One region of the Microbispora sp. CA-102843 genome, then DNA from elsewhere that is predicted to be linked to it. Evidence: riboswitches for the same ligand, from Rfam matches in the RefSeq annotation. Region 1 holds a riboswitch; each other region holds the start of a gene.

Region 1 (7,162 bases):
CCAGCGTGGGGACCTACGCCGGGCAGGTGATCACGGCGGGGTTCCTGCGCCGCCGCGTGCCGCTCCTGGCGCGGCGCCTGATCACGATCCTCCCGGCCATGGCGGTCCTGGCCGTCGGGGTGAATCCCACGCGGGCGCTCGTGCTGAGCCAGGTCGCGCTGTCCTTCGGCATCCCGTTCGCGCTGGTCCCGCTCGTGGCGTTCACCAGCAGCAGGAAGCTGATGGGCGACCTCGTCAACCGCCGCCTCACCACCGTCGCCGGCGTCGTCGTCGCCACCGTGATCAGCGCGCTGAACGGATTCCTCCTCGTGGAGGTGTTCACCGGCTGAGGCGGCCTTCCGTCACAGCAGTGCGGCGAACCGGGCCGCGACGAGGTCCCAGCGCCACTCCTCCTCTATCCAGGCCCGGCCCTTCTCGCCCATCGCCCGGGCGCGGGCCGGGTCGGCCAGCAGGTCGCACAGCGCGCCGGCCACCGCCGTGTGCGACGTGCCGTCGACCACCAGGCCCGTCTCGCCGTGCCGTACGGCGTCGGGGGCGCCTCCGGAGGAGCCCGCGACCACCGGCAGCCCGGTGGCCGACGCCTCCAGGTAGACGATGCCGAGGCCCTCGACGTCGAGCCCCCCGAACCTGCTGCGGCAGGGCATGGCGAACACGTCGCCCGCGTCGTAGTAGGCCGGGAGGGACGCCCAGGGGACCGACCCGGTGACGACCACCGAACCGCGCAGGCCTGCCCGGGCGGCTGCCCGCTCCAGCGACCGCCGCAAGGGGCCGCCGCCGACCAGGAGCAGGGCCGCGCCGGGAACCCGCCGCAGGACGAGCGGCCAGGCCCGCAGCAGCACGTCCTGGCCCTTGCGCGGCACCAGCCGGGAGACGCACACGACCACCGGCCGGTCGCCCAGGCCGAGCGACGCGCGGACCCGGTCGCCGCCCGCCCCCGGGTGGAAGGCGGCGGTGTCCACGCCGGGCGCGAGCCGTACGAGCCTGGGGGCGGCGACGACCCGGGCGATCCGGCGGCGGGTGTAGTCGCCGAGATAGGTCACGGCGTCGGCCCCCGCGCCGATGCGGCGCAGCAGGGCGCGCGCGCCGGGCAGGCGGGCCCACGACGCCTCGTGCCCGTGGGTGAGCATGACGATCCGGCCCGCGCCCGCGGCGCGCAGGACGGGAGCGAGCAGCCCCAGCGGCGCCGCCGCGCCGAAGACGACGGTGGCGCCGTCCTCGACCAGCGCCGCCGCCCTCCTCGCCACCGAGCGCGTTGGCAGCATCAGCGAGGAGGGATGACGGACCACCTCGTACGGCTGGCGGGCGTCGAACTCCTCGCATCCCTTCCAGCGCGGGGCGTACACGACCACAGAGCCGGGTGGCCTGCGCGAGGCGAGGCCGTGCACGAACGCCTGGATGCCGCCCGGTCTGGGCGGGAAGTCGTTCGTGACGATCAGCGTCCGCTTCGTCATCCTCACCCCCGCTGCCGGCGTGGTCGCGCGGTCCGCCCGCGCGCCGCCCGGGAACGCATTGTTGCAGCCGCGGTCGCCACCGTCGCCCAGTCGTGATCAGGACCGGGCGAGCCGTTCACGCGCGTACGACCGCCATTCGCGGGTCAGGCCGTCGGCGGTCAGTCCGAGCACCTCCCGCAGGGCGGCGCCGATGTCCTCGCGCAGCGCGGCGCGGTAGAGGGCGACCAGTCTCCGCTCGCCGAACCGGGCGGCGATGTAGCGGCAGGCCAGCCACGCCTCCTCGTACGCCTGGGCGGGCCTGGCGGCGAAGTCGGCGGGCCCCGGCAGGGTGTTGAGCGCCGTCCTCCCGGCGGCCACGTCGGCGGCCAGTTCGGCGGCCACCGTACGGACCGGCAGTCCGCTGTCCAGGTAGCCCACGTAGTCGGCGAAGCCCTCCATGAGCCACATCGGCACGGCGCGGGGACCGGCGGTCGCGACGTGCGTCAGCTCGTGGGTCACGACGACCAGGCGGCCGGTCGCGGACAGGCGGGCGAACGCGGCCGGCTGCACGATCACCCGGCCGCCGGTCGCGACGGCCGCCAGGCCGTCCACCTTCGCCGGCGCGGCCAGCACGGCGGCCTGCTCCTCGGTGCGCGGCACGAGGACCACCGCGCCGCCGTACCCGCCCCAGACCCTCGTCACCGTACGGCCCGCCCGATCGGCCAGCGCGGCGATCTCGGCGACCAGCGGCCGGGGCGACCCGGCGACGACGGCGCTCGCGCCGCGGGCGACGGAGGCGCCGGTCCACATGCCCGGATGCTCCCGCACGGCGGCGCGGGCATCCAGCCGCAGGGAAAGCAGCGGGTCGGGCGGGGCCGCGGCGGCGGGGCCGGCCAGCAGCGCGGCCAGCGCGACGGACGCGGCCGCGATCCTGCGGGGCCGATTTCCAAGGTGGCGCCGATCGGCCTCGGCGCGCACGGCCGGCACGACCCCGGGCACGCCGCTCGTGGCAGTCACGCCGAGCATGGTAACCAGCACATGCCACGGCCCCGTCCACCTCGGCGAGGTGGACGGGGCCGTAAGGACGGCGCCGGTCGAGGGGGCTGGTGACCGGTGCCCGTCAGACGCCTGGGCGGACGGCACCCACGAAGGTGCTCCTCCTGTAGGCGTCCAGCTTGTCGATCCTGACCCGCGTGCCGCTGTGCGGAGCGTGGATCATCTTGCCGTGCCCGACGTACATGCCGACGTGGCCGCCGCCGCTGGTGAAGATCAGGTCACCGGGCTCGAAGTGGCCCCAGGACACCTTCTTCCTGACCGCGCTGCGGATGGACCACGTCGTGCGCGGCAGCCGTACGCCCGCCTTGCGCCAGGCGTACTGGACCAGGCCCGAGCAGTCGAACGCGCCCGGTCCCGTGGCCCCGTAGCGGTAGGGGTCGCCGATCTGCTTCTCTGCGACCTTCACCGCGCGCCGGGCCTTGGCCGCCTGGAGCACGGCCCTGCTGACCTTCCGCTTGGCGGTGTGCTTCTTCGTCCGCTGCTTCTTCGCCGCAGCCTTGCGTGCGGCGGTGCTCGCGCTCGTCGCGGTGGCCGTCTTCGTCGCTGTGGGCGTCTTGACGACCGTGACCGTCACCGTGTCGGCCGTCGCCGGATGCGCACCGGCGACCCCTACGGATGCCGTCAAAGCGGCACCACCAAGGGCAATTCGGGCAAGACGGGACAGACTAGCGGGGGTGGTAGACAGGATCTCTCCTCGGGTCTTCCGCTCACGCCTACCGGGTTAGCTGACGGGTTCGGGCGGGGAAGTCGCCCTACGGCGCGCGATGCGCCGATTCACCCCGGACCTTCACGTGAAGGTCGATGGTTCCCCGGCTCCGTGCCTCCTGACTGCACGGACTCGGCAGGACACCGGCGCCGGGGGGTTCCGCTAAGGGGAGGGTGATGAAGGGCGCCGATGACGGTGGATGACTGCACGCGACCGGCCGGCCGGACCGGGTTCGCGGCGGCGAGGCGTGCTCGCCGCGGCCCAGAAGCTACCGAGGACCCGCCGCGTTCGGCAAAGCCCTCCCGCCGGATAAAGATCGGATAACGAAGGCCGCGGAGAAGAAACCGCAGCTTACCCGCACCGCGAACGGCTAAATGTGACTCTGGTCACAATCTCTGCACCAGCGGCGAAATCTGGTCACAGGAGTCACAAAAGGTACAAACGATCACAGAGACGGCTGGGCCCTCAGGGACGCACAGCTCCTATCGCGTGATACTCGGCGAGTGTGACAATCTTCACAACATCGCCGGTCTGCGGAGCGTGGACGACCTTGCCGTCTCCGGCGTAGATGCCGACGTGCCCGTATCCGGCGTGCCAGAGCAGGTCGCCCGGCTGGAGCTCGTCCAGCGAGACCCTGCGGCTCGCGCCCCAGGCCCACTGCTCGTAACTGGTCCGGGGCAGCGACACGCCCGCGGCCGCCCACGCGGCCTGCACGAGCCCTGAGCAGTCCCAGGCGTCCGGCCCGGCGCCCCCGTAGCGGTACGGCTTGCCGACCTGCTTGTAGGCGAACTGGAGGGCCGACAGCGCGTTGCCGGACGCCGGTCCGGTGTAGACGACGCCGGCGCTGTTGGGGTTGCCGGGGTTGTACGTCCCGAGCGAGCGCAGCAGCTTCATCTGCTCTCTGACGAGCTTGTCGACCTCGTCCTTCTCGTCGGCGAGCTCGCCCCTGACGTCGGTGGCCTCCTTGTACAGCGTCTTGCTCCGGTCGCGGCGGTCCTTGAGGTCCTTGATGGCGCCCTCGTACGCCTTGAGCCGCCCGGCTCGCTCGGCCGACATGTGGTTGAGCGTGGCGAGACCGCTGAGCATGGCATCGGGGTTGGAGCTGTAGAAGACGCCGCCCCACGACCCCATCTCGCCGACCTGGTAGCTGCTGACGGCCATCGAGACCAGCCCGGAGCGGAGCGCCTCGACCCGGACGTTCTGCTTCTTGTAGTCGTCGTTGATGGCGAGGTACTTCTGCTTCGCGTTCTTCCACTTCTCGTTGGCCGCGTTGTAGCGGTCCACGAGCTTGTCGGCCTGCTGGTTGAGCTTGCTCAGCTTCGCCTTGGCCTGCGCGACTGTGGGCTTCGGATCCGCCTGCGCGCCCGCAATCGGCGTCAGCAGGACCACGGCGGCCAACCCGGCGGCCACCGGCACACGCCCTCGCACTGAGGCCCCCTTTAGATCAACGAAACCTGCGGCGCGACTCTATCTAGGCGATCTTGATGCTTCAACCTATTCGCAGGTATTCGCGGCAGTCATCACCCAGGGTGACGGCGTGGGGCCGGAGCGCGCGTACGGCGCTTCAGCCGCGGCCGAGACGACGCAGCAACAGGAGCGAGGGCACCGGCCGGGCGCCCATGCGGCGCACCGACTCGGCCACCTCCCGGTCGGAGGAGACCACCGCGATGGCCCGCCCCGGCGGCTCCGCACGCACCAGCGTGCGGATCAGGTCGTCGGCGATCTCCCCGGGCGCGCTGAACATCACCCGCACTCCGCGCGGAGCGGACACCTGGACGGGCCCGTTCAGCTCGGCGCCGTCGAACACGCACGTCACCTCCGCCCGCGTCTGCACGGCGAGTCCGCCGAGCCCGGTCAGCAGCCGGGCCCGCTGGTCGGCGAGGGTCAGCGACGGGTAACCGGTCTTGGTCACGTTGTAGCCGTCGACGATCAGATGCAGATGGGGGATGGCCAGGAGCTGGTCGAGGAGCTGGGGGTCGTCGTTGGCCAGCGCCCGCGCGGGCACGGCCGCCACGCCCAGCTCGCCCGGGACGACCGCGTTCACGTAGTCGGCGGGCCTGCTGATCGTCGTGGGCAGGCCGAGCTCCTTGCGCAGCCCGGCGGCGGCGTCCTGGAGCGCGTCCAGCAGCACCCGGACCCGGGCGTCCTCGATGCTGCGGCCCTCGCGGGCGGCCCTGCGGCTGGCCTCCAGCTGGCGCTCGGCGTCCGCCAGGCGCTCCCTCAGCCGGCGCAGCTCGGTCTCGGCCGTGCCGTTGGCGCTCGCGGCCCTGGCCCGCGCCTCGGCCGTCTCGGCCTCCAGCTCGGCCGCCCTGGCCTCGGCGGCCCTGACCCGCTCGCGGGCGTCGTGCAGCTTGCGCCGCAGGTCGGAATTCTCCGCGCGGGCCGCCTTGAGCTGCTCGCGCACCCGGTCGATCTCCTCCTTGGCGGAGGCACGCTGCGCCGCGAGCTGCTCGCGCAGTCGCGTCTCCGCCTGCTCCCGCTGGGTGCCCGCCGCGGCGGCCTGCTCCAGGTCGGTCCGCGCCTGCTCGACCAGGTCCGGCCAGCCGGGCGGGCGAGTCAGGTAGGCCGCCGCCGCGACCAGCACCGGCTCGGCCGCGGGGGGCACCGTGCCCTCGGCCAGGCTCGCCACCAGCTCGGGCCAGGCGGCCTCCACCGTCTCGGCCACCCGCTCGCGGAACTCCTTGTCGTTCTCCAGCTGGGCCGCGATCGGCGCGCTGCCCAGACGGGCGCGCTTGCGCGGGTCGAACCTGGCGATGTTGCGCAACGGCGGCGGCACGGCCGCGGCGGGCGTCGAGCCCAGCACCTGTGCCGCGACCTCCACCACGTGTAAACGGACCTGTTCGGGCAACGGACGAGACAGGCCTTCTCCGGCTGAACTCATCTCGTCGCTCCTCGGCCGTGTCCTACAGATCTTCTGCCCACTGCGGTCGCCCCTGCGGCGCCTCGCGGTGCTGTCGCCCCCGAGTGCGAGAACGTCCCCCGATGCCCGCCGTCCGCGAGGCGCGCGCCTCGCGGACCGCCCACCGGTCCGCCCTCACACGGCAAGATCTGCGAGACACTCCCTTGTTCTTGTCTTCCTTCAAGGGTACGGCCGTCGCATCGTGTCCACGTCGCGTTCATGATCTGTGACCATGCCCCGCGGCGGGGCCGGGGGAGGCACAACCCGTTGGCGAGCGCCCGGCCCCTGTCCGTACGCTGGGCGGCGTGTTCACCCCTCCGTACCCGATCACGACCCCCCGGCTGGTCCTGCGCCCCTTCACCGAGGCCGACCTCGACGACCTGCACGCCTTCCACTCCCTGCCGGAGGTGGCCAGATACCTCTACTGGGACGCCCGTACGCGGGAGGAGACGAAGGCCGCGCTCGACCGGAAGATCGCCTGCGCGTCGCTCGGGGATGACGGCGACGTGCTCAGCGTGGCCGTCGCGCTGCCGGACGGAGGGCCCGTGATCGGGGACCTCACGCTGTTCCTCCGCAGCCGCGAACACCGCCAGGGTGAGATCGGCTTCGTCTTCAACCCCGCCTATCAGGGCCGCGGCCTGGCCACCGAAGCGGCCCGCGAGATCCTGCGGATCGGGTTCGAGGGTCTCGGGCTGCACCGCGTGCACGGCAACTGCGACGAGCGCAACACCTCCTCGGCCCGCCTCATGGAGCGGCTCGGCATGCGGCTGGAGGCCCGCCTGGTGGAGAACGAGTTCTTCGCCGGCGCGTGGAGCGTCGAGCTGATCTACGCGATGCTGGCCCGCGAGTGGCGCGCCGGAGCGGCCTCCGCGTAGCCCCGCACCCGGCCCTTTCTTGACCTTCCCATGGGGCGGGGGCGGCAATTGTCGGTCGGGACTTCTATGGTCATGGGCGTGGATGCGGTACAGGGCACGCTGGACGAGCTCGGCACTCCCCTGCGGGAGGTGACGTTCGTCGTCTTCGACCTGGAGACCACCGGCGGGTCGTCCGCGGAGCACGCCATCACGGAGA
Region 2 (7,162 bases), 3.5 Mb from region 1:
GGCGCTCGGCCTGCGGCTGTGGGTCAACGGCGAGCTCCGCCAGAACGGGAACACCAAGAACCAGATCTTCGGCGTGCACCACGTGATCTGGTACCTCAGCCAGTTCATGGTGCTGGAGCCGGGCGACGTGGTGAACACCGGCACTCCGGCGGGCGTGGCGCTCGGCCGTGGCCCGGAGGCGTACCTGCGGGAGGGCGACGTGGTGGAGCTGGAGATCGACGGCCTCGGCCGCCAGCGCCAGCGGATGGGACAGGCATGAGCGAGCGAATCGGTAGGCACAGTGTCTTTCGCTCATGCGACCCCGAGCCGCAAGGCGAGGGGGTGGCATGAGCGAGCGGAGCGAGCGAATCGGTGGGCACAGTGTCTTTCGCTCATGCGACCCCGAGCCGCAAGGCGAGGGGGTGGCATGAGCCGGGGAGAGTTCGACGGCCTGGTGGCGATCGTCACCGGCGGTGCTTCGGGCATCGGTGAGGCGGTCGCCGAGGAACTGACCGCGCGGGGCGCGCGGGTCGCCGTCCTGGACCTGAAGGACACCGAGTTCGTCTGCGACGTCACCGACGACGCCTCCGTACGGCGGGCGGTGTCGGCCGTGGCGGAGCGGTACGGCCGGATCGACGTGCTGGTGAACAACGCCGGCATCGGCGCGCAGGGCACGGTGGCCGACAACGACGACGCGGAATGGCTGCGCGTGTTCGACCTCAACGTGGTGGGGATCGCCCGGGTGACCCGGGCGGCGCTGCCCCACCTGCGCGAGTCCCCGCACGCCGCGATCGTCAACACCTGCTCGGTCGCCGCGACGGCCGGGTTGCCGCAGCGGGCGCTGTATTCGGCGTCCAAGGGGGCGGTGCTGGCGCTGACCCGGGCGATGGCGGCCGACCACATCCGCGAGGGGATCCGGGTCAACTGCGTCAACCCCGGCACCGTGGACACCCCCTGGGTAGGCCGGCTGCTGGACGCCGCTCCCGACCCCGAAGCCGAGCGCGCCGCGCTGTGCGCCCGCCAGCCGCACGGCCGCCTGGTGACGGCGCAGGAGGTCGCCCATGCCGTCGCGTACCTGGCCAGCCCGAGGGCGGGGTCCACGGCCGGGGTCGAGCTGGCCGTGGACGGCGGAATGGCCGGCCTGCGGCTGAGGCCGGTGTCGCCGTGAGGATCCCACTCGGGCCGTACGGGCTGGGCACCGCGCCGCTGGCCGGGCTGTTCGCGCCGGTCAGCGAGGAAGAGGCCGAGCGGGCGCTGGCCGCCGCGTGGGAGGCGGGGATCCGCTACTTCGACACCGCGCCGCACTACGGGACCGGGCTGGCGGAAGAACGCCTCGGACGCTTCCTGCGCGGCCTGCCGGGGGACGCCGCCGGGGAGGCGGTCGTCTCCACGAAGGTGGGCCGCGTGCTGGTGCCCGGCCAGGGCGAGGAGGAGGGGTTCCCCGGCCGCACCGGCTACGTGCGGGTGCGGGACTACAGCCGCGACGGCGTGCTGCGTTCGCTGGACGACAGCCTGACGCGGACCGGGCTCGACCGGTTCGACCTGGTGTTCATCCACGACCCGGACGACCACTGGGAGCAGGCCGCCGGGGAGGCGTACCCGGCGCTGGCCGAGCTGCGCGACCAGGGGGTGGTCGGCGCGATCGGCGCCGGGATGAACCAGGCCGAGATGCTGACTCGCTTCGTCCGCGAGACCGACCTCGACGCCGTCCTGGTCGCGGGACGCTACACGCTGCTCGACCGCTCCGCCGCGCGGGAGTTGCTGCCCGAATGCGAACGGCGCGGCGTCGCCGTCGTCGCAGGCGGGGTGTTCAACAGCGGAGTCCTCACCGGCGGCACCACCTACGACTACGACGCCGCCCCGCCCGCCGTGCTGGAGCGGGCGCGTGAGCTGGGCCGGATCTGCGCGTCCTACGGCGTGCCGCTGCCCTCCGCGGCCCTGCGGTTCCCGCACCGGCATCCGGCCGTCACCACGGTCCTGATCGGCGCGCGCAGCGCGGAGGAGGTCCGGGAGGACCTCGACCTCGCCGCCACGCCCGTGCCCGGAGAGCTGTGGAAGGAACTGGACCCTGCTGATTGACCCCGCCGCCTGATCGCGCCTGGCGGGCGAACTGCCGCCCGCCAGGCGCTGTCGGCGTGTTCGGGGGGACGGCCGCCCGGGTGTGTGGCCTCCGACCCCGCCCGCCGGGCGGACGGGGCGGGCGCGAGTGCCGTACGGCTGTGTGGCGCATGTCACCGCGGGCGGCCCGCGACCGTGAGGACCTGCGGAAGCACGGAACGGTGGCGGCCAGAATCATGCCGTTTGCCGGTTTTGGCCGTGTCTTACTTGTTATCTATTAAGCTTCCCGTGTATCTCGCCGGTGAGCGGTCCTCAACCCGAGGACGACCGGCGACCGCCGAATCCCGGAAGTCATCGATCCCGGGAACCGGGGACCCACGTCTCTTGGGGTGAATCCGGACCATCCGGTAGGGCTACTCCTGGCCCGAACCCGTCAGCTAACCCGGTAGGCGGCCAAGGAGAGGAGAGCGCGTGGAGTGTCGGCTCCACCTGCCCACCCGGTCCGCGTCGCATCGCCGGACCACATGCCAGCCCTGGAACGTCTCCAGGCTTCCGGGGTGATGGCGCGCCCGTGACGGGCTGCCACATCTCCCGTTTCTGATTCCGCCCCGCCGCGGCAGTGTCCTCGGACGGCCATGCCGTCATGCCGTCACGCCCCGCGGGCCGGTTCGTCATGTCTCGAAGCGCGCCATGAGGAGCCTCCGATTTCCACCGATCCGATAGCTCGACAGCTGCTCGACGCCGTCCGCCCGGAACTGGGCTACCGCGAACGAGCCGGGAAACACACGAAGTTCGGCGCGTGGTACGCCGACAACGTCGCCAAGGACCCCGACTTCAAGACCGCCCCCTGGTGCGACATGTTCGTCTCCTGGGCGGCGGACCGTGCCGGGGTGCAGGACCACGTCGGCGAGTTCGCGCTGACCACGCGGCACGCCAAGTGGTTCAAGAAGCACCAGGCCTGGAGCGACAGGCCCGAGCCGGGCGCCGTGGTCTTCTTCGCCTGGTCGGGGTCCAAGAAAATCCGCGACATCGACCACGTCGGCGTGGTCGAGAAGGTCGTCGGCGGGAAGGTCCACACGATCGAGGGCAACGTCGACGGCGTGTGGCTGAAGCGGAAGGTACGCGACAAGAGCAAGATCGTCGGGTACGGCCTGCCGCGCAAGGTCAAGGTGACGCCGAAGGCGCCGGTGACGATCCAGCCCGTGGCGGCCGTGCACGCGAGCGTCCAGGGCGCGGCGGGGCCGGCCACCAGGAACATGGCGGCCACGCAGGGGCAGTCCCTCGACGTCGTGTGGTCGCCCGGCGACGCCGTCCTGCCGGCCGGTCTGCTGTTCGCGGTGGTCTCCACCGCCGTGACCGGGCTCCGGGTCAAGACCACGGCGGCGACGTCCCGCGGACGCCATCGCAGGCGCGGGTGACCTCCCTTATCGGTGCGGCGACGGCCCGCCGTACGGGGTCGCGGCGGCCTGACCCAGCAGGCCCTTCATCTCCCTGATCTCGGCCGACTGGCTGGAGACGATGGACGCCGCCATCCGCCGCGCCGGCTCGTAGACTCCGGCGCGCAGCTCGTCGCGCGCCATGGCGACGGCGCCCTCGTGGTGCCGGATCATCATCGTGAGGAAGGCCCGGTCGAAGGCCCGGCCGGACAGCCCTTCGAGTCGCCGCATGTCCTCGGCGGACATCATGCCGGGCATGGCGTGGTGCGCCGGTGCGGGGCTCTCGCCGGGCACCCGCTCACCCCAGGCCGTGAGCCAGCCGCTCATCGTCTGGATCTCGGGAGCCTGGGCGGCCTCGATCCGCCGGGCGAGCCGCGCGACCCGGGGGTCCGCCGCGCGGTTCTCGGCCAACCTCCCCATCTCCACCGCCTGACGATGATGCGGGATCATCATCCGGGCGAACATGACGTCCTGGTCGTTGTGGTCGGCCGCCGGCGCGGTGATGGCGGACACGGCGAGCGCGGCGGGCGGGGCCGGCGTCCCGGCCCGGGCGGCGGAGCCGTACGCGCCGGTCACGCCGACCAGCAGACCGGCCGCCAGCAGGGCCGCCGGCAGAACACGTCTCTTCATCGGACACCTCCGAGGAGACCCCTGCTGTCGGGACGTTCCCGGCCGGATGCCGGTCATTCCTCCGGCGGTTCTCGCCTGCTCCGCGCCCGGTGAGGCGGCCAGCGGGAGACGTTGACATGCAGCCAAAGGGCTGCATATATTTCGTGCAGCCAAATGGCTGCGTGTTCGGGATGGGGAAGATGGACGAGGTGTTCAAGGCGCTGGCCGACGCCAGTCGCCGCCGGTTGCTGGACAGCCTGAACGCCCGCAACGGCCAGACGCTGCGTGAGCTGTGCGCGGGGCTGGACATGGCGCGGCAGTCGGTCAGCAAGCACCTGGCGGTGCTCGAGGCGGCGAACCTCGTGACCACGGTGTGGCGTGGCCGGGAGAAGCTGCACTACCTCAACGCCGTGCCCGTCAACGCCATCGCGGACCGCTGGATGAGCAGGTTCGACCGCGAGCGGGCCCGTGCTCTTGCCGATCTCAAGAACGCATTGGAGCAGGAACCGATGGGCAACCCCGAGTTCGTCTACACCACCTACATCAGGACCACGCCCGAGCGGTTGTGGCAGGCCCTGACCGACCCCGCCTTCACCCGGCGCTACTGGGGCTTGTCCTTCGACACCGACTGGCGAGCGGGGGCGCCGATGACGTGGCATCAGGGCGGCGTAGCGATCGCCGATCCCGAGCAGGTCGTCATCGAATCCGAGCCCGGCCGCCGTCTCTCGTACACCTGGCACTCCTTCACGCCCGAGTGGGCCGAGGCGGTCGGTCTGGGGGAGGACGTGCTCGCCAGGCTGAAGACGGAGCGCAGGTCACGGGTGACGTTCGAGATCGAGCCGGTGGGGGAGACGGTCAAGCTGACCGTCGTCCACGACGGCTTCGATCCCGGCAGCACCGTGCGGGAGATGGTCGGCGAGGGCTGGCCTCAGGTGCTGTCCGCACTCAAGACCCTGCTGGAGACGGGCGAGCCCCTCCCAGCCGGGAGCGCATGACGCGTGGGCCGCGCCCCGCGCGGCCGGGCAGGGCGCGGGGCGCGGCCGGCAGGAATGCGGTGGATCAGCACTGGCCGTCGGCGAGCACCCAGTAGTCCGGGCCGGTCTGGCGCAGCGCGTGCGTGGTGAAGGTGTTCCACAGGCCCATCGCGTCGTTCGACCCCTTCGCGTAGGTGTAGCCGCCGGACTGGTACGCCCGACCGGCGGTGGTGTGGGCGTAGTTGCTGGCCCGTACGCACACGCCCGGCGGCGTGGCACTGGGTGTGACGCTGGGCGAGGGGCTGGGCGTGATGGTGGGCGTGGGGCTGGGGCTGGGCTGGGCCCCGCCGTCGAGGCCGAAGAAGCGGGCGTCGTGGTAGGCCGAGCAGATCGTGTCGAGGAAGTACGCTGCGGTGGCGCCGCACTGGTCGGCGGCGTTGCCCGGATCGACCGGCAGGCCGTGGCCCATGCCGCTGATCTCGTAGAGGCGTACGTCGTCGTCGCCGTACACCTTGAGCGTGGTGCCGCCGGTGAGCGACCGGGTGGAGGCGGGAGTCTGGGAGACGCCCCGCACGTTCGTCCACTGGTCGCGCAACTGGGCGCCGTTGGCGGGGACGACCGTGTAGTCGGACTGGCCCTGCCAGACGGCCACCCGCGGGTACCGCCCCGTGTAGCCGGGGTAGGCGTTCCGCACCAGGTCACCCCACTGCTGCGGGGTTCTGCTCGTCGGGCCGTACTGGCAGCCGGACGCCTCGGTCAGGCTGCTCGCGCAGCGGTAGGCCAGGCCGGCCGCGATCGATCCGGCGGCGAAGACGTCCGGGTATGTCGCCAGCATGACGGCGGACATCGCCCCGCCCGCCGACAATCCCGACACGTAGACCCGTGAGGGGTCGGTCCCGTACTCGGCGACCGCGTACGCCACCATGGCGCGGATGGACGCGGCCTCGCCCTGCCCCCTCGTGGTGTCGCCGGTCTGGAACCAGTTGAAGCAGCTCGACGAGTTGTTGGCGCTGGAGGTCTGCGGCAGCACCAGGGCGAAGCCCCACTGGTCGGCGTACGTGCGCCACCCGGAATTGGCGAAGTAGCCGCTCGCGTTCTGCGTGCAGCCGTGCAGGAGCACCACGAGCGGCCGGCCGCCGGGCAGGCCGTCCGGGCGGTAGGCGTACATCGCCAGGTTGCCGGGGTTGGACCCGAACGAGCCGACCTGCACCAGCGAGGCGGCCCGCGCGGGCGGGGCGGTCAGGGCCGTGCCGAGCAGGCCGGCCAGGACGAGCAGGAGGGTCGTGAGGGAGAGGGCCGCTCGCGGCGGCCGGGCGGGAAAGGACGTGACCATGGGGGGGCTCCTCGGGTGACCTGGCGCATCGATCCTTTCCGCGCACGCTAGAACTCCGGCGATCCTCCGGACATGTCCGCCGGACACATTTTTCGCGGCTCTGTCATGGCGCCGCCGCATGAGCGGACACAGGTCCGTTCAGCGGTCATGTCAGGGACGTGGCGCCGCCGACCGCCGCGTTACGACGATGTGAAGTTGGCATCTCGGACCACGCAGACCGCCGTCAGGCGGACAGCGAACCGTAAGCTGGGTCTAAAGTTGACTCGGCGAGTTCGAGCGGAAGAGGCGTTCATGGCACGAGGCGACACCGGACCTGACTTCATCGAGGCGCTCGCGCGCGGCCTCGATGTCATCAGGGCGTTCCAGCCGGCGCGCCCGGTGATGTCCCTGACCGAGGTGGCGGCGGCGACCGGCCTGGCCCGGCCCACCGCGCGGCGCATTCTGCTCACGCTGCAGGAGCTGGGGTACGCCCGCTCGGCGCAGGGCGGCTTCGCCCTTACCCCGCGGGTGCTCGAACTCGGCGTCTCCTACGTCCGTTCTATGGGCCTGTGGGAGGTGGCCCGGCCGCACCTGGAACAGCTGGTCGCCCAGACGCACGAGTCGTCGTCGATCGCGCAGCTCGACGGGTCCGACATCGTGTACGTCGCCCGGGTGGCCGTGCCGAAGATCGTCGCCCTGTCGGTGCAGATCGGGACGAGATTCCCCGCGATGCAGACGTCCCTGGGCAAGGTGCTGCTGGCCGCGCTGCCGCCGGACGAGCTGGAGCGGGTGCT
Region 3 (7,162 bases), 1.9 Mb from region 1:
GACAGCTGGTTGGGGCGGTGGCCCAGCCGGTGGCCGAGGCCCACCCGCTCCAGCGCGGCGGCGGCGCGTTCCCGCCGCATCCGCAGCGGCGTGCCGGTGTACAGCAGGCCGTCGGCGACGTTGTCCAGCGCGCTCACCCCGGGCGCGAGGTGGAACTGCTGGAAGACGAAGCCCAGGTGGCGGGCGCGCAGCGCGGACAGCTCCCGGTCGGAAAGCCCGGCCACGTCGTGCCCGGCGATCCGCACTATGCCCGTGGTGGGCCGGTCCAGGGTCCCGATCAGGTGCAGCAGGGTCGACTTGCCGGAGCCGGACGGCCCGGCGATGGCGACCAGTTCGCCGCGTTCGACCAGCAGGTCCACCCCGCGCAGGGCCCGCACGCCGCCGCCGTACTCCTTGGTCACCTCGCGCAGCTCCACCACGTAGGGCTGCTCGGGCTGCGGGATGCTCATGTGGCGGGCACCCCGACCTTCATGCCCTCGGCGAGCCCGGCGCCGGTGATCTCGACCATGCCGCTGCCGAAGGCGCCGAGCTCCACCGGGACCACGCGGGTGGAGGGGCCCTCGACCACCTCGACGCCGAAGCCGCCCTCCCGCAGGGCCAGCAGCGCCTCCACGGGCACGGCCAGCACGTTCTCGCGCCGGTCGCTGACCAGCTCCACCTCGACCGGGGCCTTGTCGAGGCGGGTCTTCGGGGTCTTGCTCAGGGTGATGTCGACGTCGATGGTGCTGCCCTCGTCCTGGCCCTGCCCGGACGGGACGGCCTGGGCCACCGTGCCGACCGAGGTGATCTTCCCGGTGACCCGCTCGCCGCCGGGCAGTTCCACGGTGACCTTGGCGCCCTTCCTGGCCAGCGACTGGTCGTCGGTGGACAGGTCCACGTGCACCAGCCGCCGTACGCCCGACACGGTGAGGGCCGGACGACCGGGGGTGGTCCTGTCGCCGACCTCGACCTTGGCGTCGGTCACCCGGGCGGCGGCGGGCAGGAAGACCACCTGGGAGGCGTCCACCTGCCCGGTCTCGGGCAGCCCGGCGTCGTCCTGCCATTCCTTGACGGCCAGGTAGGTGGCGTAGCTGAAGTGGTGGTCCACGGTCAGGTCGTCGCCGTAGCCGAGGACCTTGAGGTTGCGTTCGAGCTGCTCGACGTCCGGGCCGTCGTCGACGCCCTGCCGCAGCGGGCGGTACATCGGCAGCGAGCCGTACATGAGGACCACCGGCCTGCGGTCCACTCTGAGCAGCGGGCGGCCGCGCCGGACGACCGCGCCCTCGGCGGGCACCCAGGTCACGGTGCCGGAGGCGTCGGTGGTCACCTGCCGCTCGCCGGAGTAGGTCAATGACCCCTCCACGGTCTTGGTGTCGACCAGGTCCTGGCGGGTGATCGACGCGGTGGCGGGCACCGGGGGCGGGGACGGCTCGGCCGCGCCGGCGCCGTCGCCGCCCGCGACGGCGACGGCCGTTCCCGCGGCGGCCAGGGCGAGGACGCCCGCGCCCGCGATCACGAGGCCCCTCCTCACGGCTTCCTCCCCGGCGCGTTCTCCTCGCAGGCCTTCTGCGCCTCTTCCATCGCCTTCTCCTGGCCCGGCTTGAGCTTGACCTGGATCCCCTGTCCGGGGGCCGGATCGGAGATGTCGATGCCGTGCTCGCGCATGCACTGGGCGAACTTGACCATCCGGTCGCGCGCCTCGGGGTCGTCGCCGCCGAGCTTGTCGCCGACCGCGTCCTTCATGAAGTGCTGGCAGGCCTGCATGGCCTTCTGCATCGAGGCCTCGTCGCCCTTCTTGCCCATGATGCGGACGCGGCCGTCGGGGCCGGGGTCGGGCACGTCCACGCCGTGCTCGCGCATGCACTGCGCGAACTTGAGCTGGGCCTCCTGGCGGTCCACCGTGGCCGAGGCCGACGGCCTGGCCGTGGCGCCGGTCCCGGCGCCTGACACGGTGCCCGACGTGGCGCCGCCCGCGCTGGCGATCCCGTCGTCCGCGGGGGCCGCGCCGCAGCCGGCCAGTGCCAGTGCGAGCCCCAATGTGAGCCCCAATGTGAGCCCGAGTGCCGGACCCAGGGCACGCAAAGGTCGTAAGCGCATGAGTCGTTCCTCCTCTGTCGCTCCTTCTCATCCAGGGCGTTCGCCCGGGACGGGGCCCAACTCCAGCGGAGGCGGTGCTAAACGCGGATAAGCGATCTCCGCTTATCCGCGGCTAACACCCCCTGCGCCACTCTCGGAGGCGAGCGGGAGGTTGGGATGCGGGTGCTCGTGGTCGAGGACGAGGAACAGCTGGCCGAGGCCGTCGCCCGGGGGCTGCGGCTGCACGCCATCGCGGTGGACGTGGCCTACGACGGTCAGGAGGCGCTCGAGCTGGCCGCCTACGTCGACTACGACGTGGTCGTGCTCGACCGCGACCTGCCCGAGGTGCACGGCGACGAGGTGTGCCGGGAACTGGTCACGGCCAGTGGGGCGAGCCGCATCCTCATGCTGACGGCGGCCGGGCGGGTGCGCGACCGGGTCGGGGGCCTGTCCCTGGGCGCCGACGACTACCTGGTCAAGCCGTTCGCGTTCGCCGAGCTGGTGGCCCGGATCCGGGCGCTGGCCCGGCGCTCGCCCCGGGCGATGCCTGCGGTGATCGAGCGGGCCGGGATCCGGCTCGACCCGGCCCGCCGTACGGTGGTGCGGGACGGGCGGCAGGTGGCGCTGGGCCGCAAGGAGTTCGACGTGCTGCACGAACTCATGCGCGCCAGCGGAGGGCTGGTGACCTCGGCCCGGCTGCGGGCGAACGTGTGGGACGAGCACGCCGACGCCGGCACGGGCGTGCTGCGCGTCACGATCACCTCGCTGCGCCGCAAACTTGGCGAGCCCCCGGTGATCGAGAACGTGCCGGGCCGGGGGTATCGGCTGTGATCCGCGTCCTGTCCTTGTGGGGCAGGCTCGGCCTGCGGATGCGGCTCACCCTGCTGTACGGCGGGCTGTTCTTCCTGGCGGGGTCGGTGCTGCTGTGGTTCACCCACCTGCTGACCGCGCGGGCGCTCAACCAGCGGTTCGTGGTGGCGGTGGCGTCGAAGGTGACCGGCACCCCCGATGCCGTGTTGGGGGGCAGGCTGCCCGACAGCGACATCCTCGCGCAGCGGGTGCGCACCGACGTCGAGCAGGGCGCGGCCGACGTGCTGACCGACGTGCTCCGCTCGTCGGTGATGGTCATGATCCTCGTCGGGGCCGTCGCCGTGGTGCTGGGCTACCTGGTGGCCGACCGCGCGCTGCGCCCGCTGGACCGGGTGACCGAGACCGCGCAGCGGCTGTCGGAGAGCACGCTGCACGAGCGGATCGCCCTGCGCGGGCCGCAGGACGAGGTCAAGCGCCTCGCCGACACCTTCGACGCGATGCTCGACCGGCTGCACCGGGTGTTCGACGCCCAGCGCCGGTTCATCGCCAACGCCTCTCACGAGCTGCGCACCCCGCTGGCGGTCAACCGTACGGTCCTGGAGGTGTCGCTGGAGGAGCCCGCGGCGTCGGAGGACCTCAAGGCGCTGGCCCGCGCGCTGCTCGGCACCAACGCGAGGTATGAGCGGCTGATCGAGGGACTGCTCATGCTGGCGCAGTCGGAGCAGGAGCTGAGCGCCCGCAAGCCGGTCGACCTGCGGCAGATCGTCCGTATGGCGATGGAGCAGATCGACCTGCAGCCGCGCCGCAGGAAGGTGGTCGTCCACGAGGACCTGTCCCCGGCGGTCGTGCACGGCGACCCGCTGTTCCTCGAACGCTGCCTGGTCAACCTGCTGGAGAACGCGATCAAGTACAACGTGCGTGACGGAGAGGTCTGGGTCCGGCTGCGGGAGGACGAGGCCGGGGTGAGCGTGACGGTGGAGAACACCGGGCCCCTGGTCCCGCCGTACGAGGTGGACGACCTGTTCGAGCCGTTCCGCCGGCTCGGCGGCGACCGCGTCCGCTCCGCCCGGGGGGCGGGGCTGGGCCTGTCCATCGTCCGGGCCATCGCCGTGGCGCACGGCGGCGGGGTGGAGGCGCTCCCCCGGCCGGAAGGCGGCCTGGCGGTGACCGTGCGCCTGCCCGGGTGAGCCCGGGTTTGCGCTGACGGCGAACCCGAGCGGCCCCGGTTACCCGCCCTCGCCGGGTTTGCCGCCTACCGACCAGTAAAATCTCAGTTGTTCTAACTTGACCGGTTTGACCTGGTCTATTACGTTTTAGGCAGCTCAGGGCGTACTTGCTCATCTCAATGGTCAAGAAGCCCACCTCAGACCGACGCGGCCGGCCCATTCCGGCCTGCCGCCCGGCCGCCGAGTCCGCGTCCGCGCGGAGCCGGGGACCCACCTCTCCTGGGGTGAATCGGCATGCGTGCCGTAGGGCGACTTCCAGCCCGAACCCGTCAGCTAACCCGGTAGGCGGCATGGAAGTAAGGGAGTTCGCCCCACATGCACGTCCTCAACACCTGTCTTCGCGCTGCCCTCGCGGGCGGGGCTCTCGCCTCGGCCGTGCTGATCTCAGCGCCGGCAGCGCACGCGGACAACCCGGCCACCGGCAAGGGCCCGGCGGCCGCGAAGTCCATGTCCGAGATCGCCTCCACGCTGCCCAAGGTCAGCGCGGACGACGTGCTGAACCTGGCCAGGAGCCAGATCGGGATCAGCGAGAACGCCTACGGCGGCGGGACCAAGTTCCAGCAGTGGTACATGACCACGCCCCGCGCCCGCGAGACCCTCGCCCGCGACGGCGGCACGCTCAAGGGCTACCTCAACGCGGCCTGGTGCGACATGTTCGTCTCCTGGGTGGGCCAGCAGCTCGGCATCGGCCCGGTCATGGGCTCCGACGCCTACACCGTGGAGCACGCTCACTGGTTCGCCGACCACAGCCGCTGGGGCCGTACGCCCAAGCCGGGCGCGGTGGTGTTCTTCAACTGGAACGGCAGCAAGAACATCGACGACGTCCAGCACGTCGGTTTCGTCGTCAAGGACAACGGCGACGGCACGATCCGGACCATCGAGGGCAACACCGGCGACGGCGGCGCCGTCGAGGCCCGCACCCGCCCCACCTGGCAGGTCGTCGGATACGGCTACCCGATGTACACCGCGGACGCCTCCGCCTCCGCCTCTTCCTGACGGACGACGGTCCCGAAGCGCGCCGGTGATCCCGGCGCGCTTCGCCGTCCCCGCCATCCCCGCCGTGGCCGGCCGTACGCTCAGCCTGCCCGAGCAGGCGAGAGCCGCCCGGCCGCCGCAAATTGACCTATATAAGCGTGAGCTGCGAGCCTTGCGGCATGCACGCGTTCGACGTCCTCGGCGATCCGGTGCGCCGCCGCATCCTGGAGCTGCTCGCCGAGGGCGAGCGCTCCGCCGGGGAGATCGGCGCGATCGTGCAGGAGGAGTTCGGGATCTCCCAGCCGGGGGTGTCCCAGCACCTGCGCGTGCTGCGGGACAGCGGCTTCGCGACGGTCCGGGCCGAGGGCACCCGGCGCCTGTACGCCGTCGACCCCGCGCCGCTGCGCGAGGTCGACACCTGGCTCGACCACTTCCGCCGCTTCTGGAACCAGCGCCTGGACGCCCTGGGCACCGAACTCGCCCGCGGCAAGAGGGAGCGCCGACTGGGTGACGGCGCTCGCCCGTGAATCGTGGCGCACGTGACGTGCCGCGTCATGCGGACGAGGGTCCGTCACCGCGGTATCCCGGCACTGCCGCGTCACCGGCTCTCGGTCACACGTCCCAGGTGACGGGGAGGCTCTTGACCCCGTAGATGTCGGCGGTCTCCGGGCGCAGCACGACCTCCTCGGCCGGCACGGCCAGCCGTAGCGTGGGGAAGCGGTTGAGCAGTGCGGGGAGCGCGACGCGCATCTCGACGCGGGCCAGCTGCTGGCCCAGGCACTGGTGGATGCCGTGGCCGAAGGCCAGGTGCCCGCCGTCCTGCCTGCGCAGGTCGAGCACGTGGGGGTCGGTGAAGCGCTCCGGGTCGCGGTTGGCGGTGTTGTAGGACAGGATCAGCGTTGTGCCGGCCTTGATGGTGTGGCCGCCCAGCTCGACGTCCTCCAGCGCCGTTCTCATGAACGTCTTGGCGACGCTCAGATACCGCAGCAGCTCCTCCACGGCCCCGTCGGTGAGCGCGGGATCGGCGCGTAGCGCGGCCAGTTGCGCGGGATTTCGCAGCAGCGCGAAGGTGCCCAGGGCCAGCATGTTGGCGGTGGTGTCGAACCCGGCCGACAGCAGGATCAGGGCCATGCCCCGCAGCTCCTCGTCGGTCAGGTCGCTGTCGGTGAGATCGCCGAGCACGTCGTCGGTGGGGTTGGCACGCTTGGCGGCCACCAGCTCCGCGAGGTAGTTCTGGACCGCGGTGTAGGCCGCGATCAGGTCTTCGTCGCTGGTCTCCCCGCCGAGGAACTTGTCGATGTGCTCCTGGAAGGAGCCCCGGTCCTCGTACGGCACGCCGAGCAGCTCGCAGATGATGACGGCGGGGACGGGCCTGGCGAAGGCGGTCACCAGGTCGGTCGGCGGGCCGGCCTTCTCCATGGCGTCCAGGTGGTCGGCGGTGACCTGCTCGACGCGCTCGGTGAGCATGCGCATCCGCCGTACGGTGAACTTGCCCATCAGCGGTTTGCGATAGCGGCTGTGCTGCGGCTCGTCCATGAGGAGGAACTCGCCGGGCGGCGCCGGGGGGACCTCGATCTCGCCGTAGTCGACCAGCGGGTGGTGGCGCATGAGCTCCTTGCGTGAGCTGAACCGCGAGTCGGCCAGGACGGACCGGACCAGGTCGTAGCCGGTGACCAGCCAGCCCTGGTGTCCGTCGGGGAAGGGGAAGCGGCTGATCGGGCCGTGCTCGCGGGCCTGGATCAGCTCCTTGGGCGGGTCGAAGGGACAGCCGGGCTGACGCGCCGCCGGCATCGTCGTGACAGTGTGGAGAGATTCAGCCATGACCTTTCCTTGTCTCGCGATAGGACGTGTTTCATGGGGCCCGCAGCTCGTCAGGGAGGACGACCCGCCACGCTGAGCTGGCCTAGGAGATCTTGCGGCGGTAAGTGTTCATGGCGAAGACGTACGCGACGATGAGGATGCCGACACACCAGGCCAGGGCGATCCAGATGTCGGTGCCGACCGGCTGCTGGGTGAACAGGGCGCGGATGGCGTTGACGATGGACGTCACCGGCTGGTGCTCGGCGAAGGCGCGCACCAGGCCTGGCATGGTGTCG
Region 4 (7,162 bases), 2.3 Mb from region 1:
CACCAACGTGAAGGCGGTGGACCCGCACATGTCACGTCGTGAGGTCGCCATGAGACCGACCATAACCCACCTTCGCGAAACGGTCATCTGCGTTTCCCGGCGCCCGTTTCTCCTGATTGGTCCGCGCCCGATTCCTGCCATCCGTTGTGGATACCCGTTTCCAGGAACCGTTCCCGTCCGCCCGGGTGCGTTTTCCGTTCCCCCGGCTCCCGTTTCCCTGCTCCCGTCCCCTGCTCCCGTTTCGACCGGCCGGCGGAACTCGCTACGGTGGCCGGAAGACCGGGCCTCGCGGAAGGGAGGGAGGGAAGGATGGTGCGACGCAGGCTGACCGCCGCGCTGCTGCTCCTGCTGCACGCGATCTTCCTGACCTCCGGCGGCGTACCCGCGTCCACGCTGGAGACGCCGTATGGCGCCGCCGGCCTCCACATCACGGGCCCCCACCTCGCCACGGGCCGTCCGGCGGCGGGGGAAGGCGGCGTACGCCAGGCGGCCCGCGTCTGGTCTCCGGCGCGTGACGGCGCCCGGCTCGCGGACGCGCGGATGTGCCCTCCGGCGCACGCCACGCGGCCCGCCCCCGGCGACCCGCCCCGGGTCCAGGCGGGCGCGGGCGGCCCCGGCGTGTCCGGCGGACCGGTCGTGCTGCCCAACCCGGCGGCGCCGCGCGGCGGCACCCGGGTCACGCGGGCAGGGCCGCACCACTACGGCCTGCCCGCCCAGTGCCCGCGCCGGGCGGCCTCGGCGCGCGCTCCTCCCTCCACGGCGTACTGAGACCTTTCCCCGCTCGTACCGCCTGTGGAGGCTTCATGTCCCGTGCGCCCTTGTGGCGTGCGGTGGCGGCGCTCGCCGTCATCGCGACCTCACTGCTGCTCGCCCTCACCATGGCCCCGCGCCTCGGCCTCGACCTGCGCGGCGGAACCCAGCTCGTCTTCGAGACGAAGGACTCCCCCACGGTCAAGGCGGACGCCGACGCCACCGACCGCGCCCTCGACGTGCTCCGGCGCAGGGCCGACGCCCTCGGAGTCGTCGATCCCACCCTGGTCCGCTCCGGCGAAAGGCGGATCATCGTCGAACTGCCCGGCGTGCTCGACCCGCGCGAGGCCGCCTCGGTCATCGGCAAGACCGCTCAGCTCAACTTCCATACGGTGCTCGGCCCCGCCGAGGACGGCGACAAGGACGCGATCGCCGACGAGAGCGGCCAGAAGCTGAAGCTCGGCCCGGTCGCCCTCAGCGGGGCCGGCGTCACCGACGCCGCCGCGCGCAGCGACCCCCAGATGGGGCCCGGCTGGTTCGTCACGATCGACTTCAAGGAGCCCGGCCCCTGGCGGGAGCTGACCGGGAAGGCGGCCTGCGCGCCGGTCGGCGACCACAAGCGCCGCGTCGCCATCGTCCTCGACAACGAGATCATCTCCTCGCCGCAGGTGGCCGAGTCGGTGGCCTGCGACGCGGGGATCTCCGGCGGCACCACGCAGATCACCGGGTCGTTCACCCCGCAGGAGGCGCAGAACCTCGCGGTCCTGGTCAAGGGCGGCTCGCTCCCGGTGCCGCTGGAAGTGGTCGAGCAGCGGACCGTCGGCCCGACCCTCGGCGCCGACGCCATCGCGGCGAGCGCCAAGGCCGGCGTCGTCGGGGTGATCCTGACCGCGGTGTTCATCGGCGTCGTCTACCGGCTGGTGGGCGTGCTGGCCGCGGTCGCGCTCGCCTGCTACGGCCTGATCTCGTACGCCGGGCTCGTGGCCATGGGAGCCACGCTCACGCTGCCCGGCCTGGCCGGGTTCGTCCTGGCGATCGGCATGGCGGTGGACGCCAACGTGCTGGTCTTCGAACGGGCCAGGGAGGAGTACGGCGAGGCGCCCCGCCGGGGCCTCAAGGCGGCCCTCGACCGGGGCTTCAAGAACGCCTGGAGCGCGATCGCCGACTCCAACATCACCACCCTGCTCGCCGCGGGGCTGCTGTTCTGGCTGGCCTCCGGGCCGGTGAAGGGCTTCGGCGTGACGCTGGCCATCGGCGTGCTCGCCTCGCTGGTCTCGGCGATGCTGATCACCCGGGTGCTCGCCGCCGCCCTGATCGCCAGGATGGGCCCCCGGGCGTCCGGCATCGGCTCGATCGGCCGCGTCAGGACCTGGCTGACCCGGCGGAACCCGGACCTGATGCGCGGCAGGCGGCTGTGGCTCGCCGTCGCGGCCGGGCTGCTCGTGCTGGCGGGCGCGGGACTGGTCACCCGTGGGCTGAACTACGGCGTCGAGTTCACCGGCGGCCGAATCGTGGAGTTCGGCACGAGCAGGCCCGTCGACGTCGCCGCGGCGAGGCAGGCGGTGGCGGACGCCGGGTTCCCCTCGGCCGTCGTTCAGCGGTCGGACGACGCGATCTCGGTGCGTACCGGGCAGATCAGCGCCGACGACGTGGTCCGCATGGAAGATGCGCTGGACCGGCGCGTGGGCGAGGTCACCAAGCAGCGTGACGAGCTCATCGGGCCGAGCCTCGGTGAGGAGCTGCGCCGCAACGCGCTCATCGCGCTCGCCGTCGCGCTCGCCGCGCAGCTCGTCTACCTGGCGTTCCGGTTCCGGTGGACGTTCGGCACGGCGGCCGTGGCGGCGCTGTTCCTGGACGCGGCCGTCGTCGTCGGAGCGTTCGCCTGGATGGACAAGCCGATCGACGGGGTGTTCCTGGCGGCGATGCTCACGATCATCGGTTACTCGGTCAACGACAAGGTCGTGCTCTTCGACCGGGTGCGCGAGCTGTGGCCGGTGCGGCGCGGGGAGCCGTTCGGCGGCGTGGTGAACACCGCGATCCTGCAGACCGTGCCGCGCACGGTCAACACCGGGCTCGGCGCGCTGTTCATCCTGGCGGCGCTGGCGGTGTTCGGCGGCGACTCGCTGCGCGACTTCGCCATCGCCCTGCTGCTCGGCATCGTCGTGGGCACGCTGACGTCGTCGTTCGTGGCCGGGCCGGTGGCGATCGCGCTGGAGAGGCGCAACACCCAGCCGCCGCCGGTTCCCGCCGCCCCGCGTGCCAGGCCCGCGCGGCGCGACGGCTCCGGCGCGGTGGTCTGACGCGCCGGCCTGACCGGCGGGCGTGGGTCCCGGGGCTGGACGCCCGCCCCGGGGCCCGTGCGGCTACGGACGGCCGAGCGCGCGCAACTGGATGGGCGTCAGCGGGGAGACGTTCTGGTCGATGGGCGAGTCGGTGTACTGGTGGATCGCCCAGGACTTCCAGTCGGCGGGCGGCGTGATGTCGCCCGGGGCCTTGCTGTAGTGGGCCACCCACAGCGGGTACGCGCCGAGGCCGTGGCCGTACTCGTCGGCGAAGTTCCAGCCGCTGTAGAACATCGGCTTGGTCCCGGTCTTGGCCGTCACGTACTCCAGCCAGGTCTTGGCCCACTGGTTGACGTGCTGGACCGACTGGCCGTCGGTGGTCTCCAGGTCGAGGACCAGGATGTCGCCGGGCCTGCGCGGCTGCGCGTTCACCACGTCGAGGAAGTGCTCGGCCTCGGCGATGGGGTCGTTGCCGGGATGGCCGTAGTGGTAGACGCCGCGGACGATGCCCTTCTTGGCCAGCTCCTGCCAGTGCCGGGGGAAGGACGAGTCGACCCAGGAGGTCCCCTCGGTGGCCTTGATGAAGCCGAACTGCGCGCGGCTGTTCATCCAGTCGTGGTCGGCCTCGTAGCCGGAGACGTCCTGACCGTACGTGTGCGGGTTCGCGTAGGCCGGGGCAGGCAGGACGACGGCCGCCGTGACGGTGGCCGTGGCGGCCGAGACCGCGAGGGTCGCCGCCGCGAGGGCGGAGCGCAGGCGCCGGCCGGAGGGCCGGCTCCCGAGGGAGAGCCGATGGGTGGACATGACGGGGTTGACTCCTTGCTTCCATGCCGCCTACCGGGTTAGCTGACGGGTTCGGGCAGGAAGTGCCCTACGGGCGCATCTGGGGGGCCTGCGCGCCGATTCACCCCGAAGAGAGTGGGTCCCCGGCTCCGCATGACGCGGATTCGGCGGCCGCGCGATCATCGCGCGGTCCGGGCAACGACACGGCAAGGGGATACGACGCCGGAAGTCGGTCGGTACCCAAGCTGTGTGCCCTAAAGGTACACACAGCACCAGAATGGTGTAAACAGGACAAAACATGTCTTTACCTGGCCCGATACCGCCCGGACCACACCCCCACCACCATGACCCCATCAGCCCCACCCGGCCCCCGTCGTGGCCCGGCCGCCCCTGACGCGCGAACCCCACCAGGGGGTAAGACCCGTGATTACCAACGGTAAGTGTTCGCCAGATCACATTCTGTGAAAGAGTCCGTCCTCGGAGGGATTCACTTGGGGGTCTGCGTCGTGGTCGCGATGTCGTCGTCTCGTTCCCGCTGCGGTTCCTGTGACCTGCGGCGCGTTCGGTGACCGTAAAGGCGAGCGGCGTGAGAGGCATCCCTCGTCACGTGGCGTGCGTCATGGACGGGAACGGCAGGTGGGCCGCGCAGCGATCGATGCCCCGCACCGCGGGGCATCGGGCGGCCGAGGCCGCGGTGATCGACGTCATCGAGGCGGCCCACACGGCCGGCGTCGAGTGGTTGAGCCTGTACGCCTTCTCCACCGAGAACTGGCGGCGCCCGGCCGCCGAGGTCGACGTCCTGCTGCGCCTGGTGCGGCGCGCCATCCGGAAACACGCCCTGGCACTGCACACACGCGGGATCCGCTGCCGTTTCCTCGGGGTCACCGACCCGCGGATCCCGCCCGCGCTGGCCCGGGACATCGCCGACCTGATGGCGCTGACCCGCGACAACCGGCGGATGACGTTGACGGTGGCGTTCGACCACGGCGGTCGCCGCGACATCGTCGAGGCCGCCCGGTCGCTGATCCGCGACGGGGTGCCGCCCGAGCAGGTCACCGAGGAGAGTTTCGCCCGCCGTCTGCCCCACCCCGACATGCCGGAGGTGGACCTGGTCATCCGCACCTCCGGAGAACAGCGGATCTCCAACTTCATGCTCTGGCAGGTCGCCTACGCCGAATGGGTCTTTCCCCGGGTGCTGTGGCCGGACTTCCGGGCCGAGCACTTCTGGGAATGCCTGGAGGTCTACCGACGGCGCGACCGCCGGTTCGGCGGCGTACAGGCACCTGCCCCGACAGGAAAGGGAAGTCGATGAGCGACGCCGTGTCCGAGGACTTCACCGACCCGCTCGGCCCGGGATCGATGCTCCACGAGTTGACCCGCCAGACGCGCTGGGGGCTGGTGGCGACCCGGGCCATCGTCCTGGAGGCCGCGCACCCGCAGATCGGCGCCGCGCTGATGACCAACTCGACCTTCGTGGCGCACCCGTGGCGGCGGCTGCGCAACACCGTGCTCAGCGCGCAGCGGATGGTCGATCCCGACAAGCAGGTGCGGCAGCGGGAGGCGGCCCGGCTCAACCGCCTGCACGCGCGCATCACCGGCACCGACGGCGAGGGCCGCCCCTTCAACGCCGCGGATTCGGAGGCGCGCGCCTGGGTGGTGGCGACGCTGTTCGAGTCCACGGTCACGATGTGCCGGCTGAGCGGCGAGTCCCTCGACGGCCCCGTCCTGGACCGGCTGTACGCCGAGTTCCAGGCGTTCCTCGCCCTGATGGACCCCTACGGGGGCAAGCTTCCGCCCACTCTGAGAGAGTTCTGGCGCTACTACGCGTCCGTGGTCGAGGAGCGGCTGGAGAACACCGAAGCGGTCCACGTCATCCTCGACCGCCTGTTCGCGCAGGTGCCCGCTCCCCCGATGCTCCGCGACCAGCCGGCCGTGTGGGCGGCGGGCAGGGCGCTCGCCGGCCCCGCGGCCACCGCGATCGTCGTGGCGTCGCTGCCCGAGTCGCTCCGCGCGCGCCTGGGGCTCGCCGAGTTGCCGGGCACGCGCACGCTGATGCACGCCGCCTACCTGTCCACCAGGCTCGCGACGCGGCTGCTGCCGGAGGCGTGGACGCGGCTCGACACGGTGATGACCATGCTCGACCCGGCGTACGCCCCACGGCGGGGCGGCGACGCGCAGGCAGGGCTGCGCGCGCTACCGGGGCTGGACGTGCTGTCAGGGCTACACGTGCTACCGGGGCTACGCCGGGGCGCGGCGAAAGCGGGAGCGCTCCTGCGCCTCCTCACTCCCGTTCCGGGAACGGCGGCCTCCGGCGACTCGGCGGTGCGCTCCGCCTCGCGGTTCTTCTCCGAGGTCCTGGACCAGACCGGCGACGGCCACCTCGACTGGCCCGACCTCGCCGCGATGGCCCGGGAGATCGCCACCCGTCTCGACCTGGACGCCCAGGACGAGGACCGGCTGTTCGCCGCCTTCGCCGACTGGTGGCGCGAGCTGCAGAAGGAGCTGGACACCGACGGCGACGGGCGCATCACCGGCCACGAGTACGCCGCGGCCACCGCCGCCATGGCCGGCTCCGCCCTCATCAGGATCGCCGAGGTCCTCTTCGACATCACCGACACGGACGACGACCAGACCATCGACGCGCGGGAGTATCAGGCCCTCTTCCGTACGGCGTTCGACCACGACCCGGGCGGCGGCGACGCCGGCGAGCGACTGACCCGCGGCGAGTTCGTCCGCCGGTTCCTGAGCTTCATGGCGGGCCGCCGGCACTCCGGCGCCTACGACCAGATGTTCGCCCAGTCCTGACGGCGTCGCCTCCGGCACGCCCGCCGGCGGAAGCCGACCTCCGCTAGATCATCGAGCGCATCGGGCCGTGCGGCGGCTCGATGCCGAGCTGCGTCAGCGCGGAGACGTGGAAGACCGAGCCGGGCACGTGGATCGCGTGGGTCAGTCCCACGTGGGCGTCCCGCCAGAACCGCTGGATCGGATTGTCCACGCGCATCGCGTTGCCGCCCGACCGCGCCACGATCTCGTCCATGGCGCGCACCGCGCGCCAGGCCGCCTGGACCTGGGTGCGGCGGCCCACGGCCCGCTCGTCGAAGGTCACCTCGCGGCCGGAGGCCGCGATGTCGTACATCCGCGAGGCGTTGTCGAGCAGCGCCGCCCGCGCCGCCGCGATCTCGGCCGCCGCCTCGCTGATCGCGTACAGGACGTACGGGTCGTCCTTGATCTTCGTGCCGGTGATCTGGACGCGGCCCTTCTGGTACGCCATGTGGTGCGCGAGCGCGCCCTCGGCGATCCCGACGACCGAGGCGGTGATCCCGAGCGGGAACGCCGCCGAGAACGGC

Evidence for each region. A riboswitch is a leader RNA that binds a small molecule or an ion and turns the genes downstream of it on or off. The one in region 1 is predicted to bind cyclic di-AMP.
Region 2: another riboswitch for cyclic di-AMP. It lies ahead of ACQEVJ_RS15365 (CHAP domain-containing protein); the one in region 1 lies ahead of ACQEVJ_RS31230 (C40 family peptidase).
Region 3: another riboswitch for cyclic di-AMP. It lies ahead of ACQEVJ_RS22250 (CHAP domain-containing protein); the one in region 1 lies ahead of ACQEVJ_RS31230 (C40 family peptidase).
Region 4: another riboswitch for cyclic di-AMP. It lies ahead of ACQEVJ_RS20425 (glycoside hydrolase family 25 protein); the one in region 1 lies ahead of ACQEVJ_RS31230 (C40 family peptidase).

Annotation. Positions count from the first base shown of each region.
Region 1 covers NZ_JBNJNF010000001.1:6,740,074-6,747,235, forward strand. Annotated here, with positions in the region: gene ACQEVJ_RS31215 (Nramp family divalent metal transporter) at 1-329, shown strand, start outside; gene ACQEVJ_RS31220 (glycosyltransferase family 4 protein) at 342-1,451, opposite strand; gene ACQEVJ_RS31225 (hypothetical protein) at 1,548-2,447, opposite strand; gene ACQEVJ_RS31230 (C40 family peptidase) at 2,551-3,111, opposite strand; cyclic di-AMP (ydaO/yuaA leader) riboswitch at 3,186-3,340, opposite strand; gene ACQEVJ_RS31235 (C40 family peptidase) at 3,658-4,620, opposite strand; gene ACQEVJ_RS31240 (NYN domain-containing protein) at 4,757-6,073, opposite strand; gene ACQEVJ_RS31245 (GNAT family N-acetyltransferase) at 6,397-6,966, shown strand; gene ACQEVJ_RS31250 (DEDD exonuclease domain-containing protein) at 7,039-7,162, shown strand, end outside.
Region 2 covers NZ_JBNJNF010000001.1:3,263,294-3,270,455, forward strand. Annotated here, with positions in the region: gene ACQEVJ_RS15350 (fumarylacetoacetate hydrolase family protein) at 1-259, shown strand, start outside; gene ACQEVJ_RS15355 (SDR family NAD(P)-dependent oxidoreductase) at 407-1,147, shown strand; gene ACQEVJ_RS15360 (aldo/keto reductase) at 1,144-2,058, shown strand; cyclic di-AMP (ydaO/yuaA leader) riboswitch at 2,363-2,505, shown strand; gene ACQEVJ_RS15365 (CHAP domain-containing protein) at 2,673-3,455, shown strand; gene ACQEVJ_RS15370 (DUF305 domain-containing protein) at 3,462-4,103, opposite strand; gene ACQEVJ_RS15375 (ArsR/SmtB family transcription factor) at 4,283-5,077, shown strand; gene ACQEVJ_RS15380 (extracellular catalytic domain type 1 short-chain-length polyhydroxyalkanoate depolymerase) at 5,142-6,389, opposite strand; gene ACQEVJ_RS15385 (IclR family transcriptional regulator domain-containing protein) at 6,681-7,162, shown strand, end outside.
Region 3 covers NZ_JBNJNF010000001.1:4,794,710-4,801,871, forward strand. Annotated here, with positions in the region: gene ACQEVJ_RS22225 (ABC transporter ATP-binding protein) at 1-449, opposite strand, end outside; gene ACQEVJ_RS22230 (efflux RND transporter periplasmic adaptor subunit) at 446-1,510, opposite strand; gene ACQEVJ_RS22235 (hypothetical protein) at 1,507-2,076, opposite strand; gene ACQEVJ_RS22240 (response regulator transcription factor) at 2,233-2,886, shown strand; gene ACQEVJ_RS22245 (sensor histidine kinase) at 2,883-4,052, shown strand; cyclic di-AMP (ydaO/yuaA leader) riboswitch at 4,260-4,393, shown strand; gene ACQEVJ_RS22250 (CHAP domain-containing protein) at 4,407-5,087, shown strand; gene ACQEVJ_RS22255 (ArsR/SmtB family transcription factor) at 5,246-5,593, shown strand; gene ACQEVJ_RS22260 (cytochrome P450) at 5,679-6,887, opposite strand; gene ACQEVJ_RS22265 (ABC transporter permease) at 6,970-7,162, opposite strand, start outside.
Region 4 covers NZ_JBNJNF010000001.1:4,422,481-4,429,642, reverse strand. Annotated here, with positions in the region: gene ACQEVJ_RS20440 (hypothetical protein) at 1-51, opposite strand, end outside; gene ACQEVJ_RS20435 (hypothetical protein) at 310-768, shown strand; gene secD (protein translocase subunit SecD) at 804-3,050, shown strand; gene ACQEVJ_RS20425 (glycoside hydrolase family 25 protein) at 3,114-3,836, opposite strand; cyclic di-AMP (ydaO/yuaA leader) riboswitch at 3,849-3,995, opposite strand; gene uppS (polyprenyl diphosphate synthase) at 4,402-5,127, shown strand; gene ACQEVJ_RS20415 (oxygenase MpaB family protein) at 5,124-6,620, shown strand; gene ACQEVJ_RS20410 (acyl-CoA dehydrogenase family protein) at 6,664-7,162, opposite strand, start outside.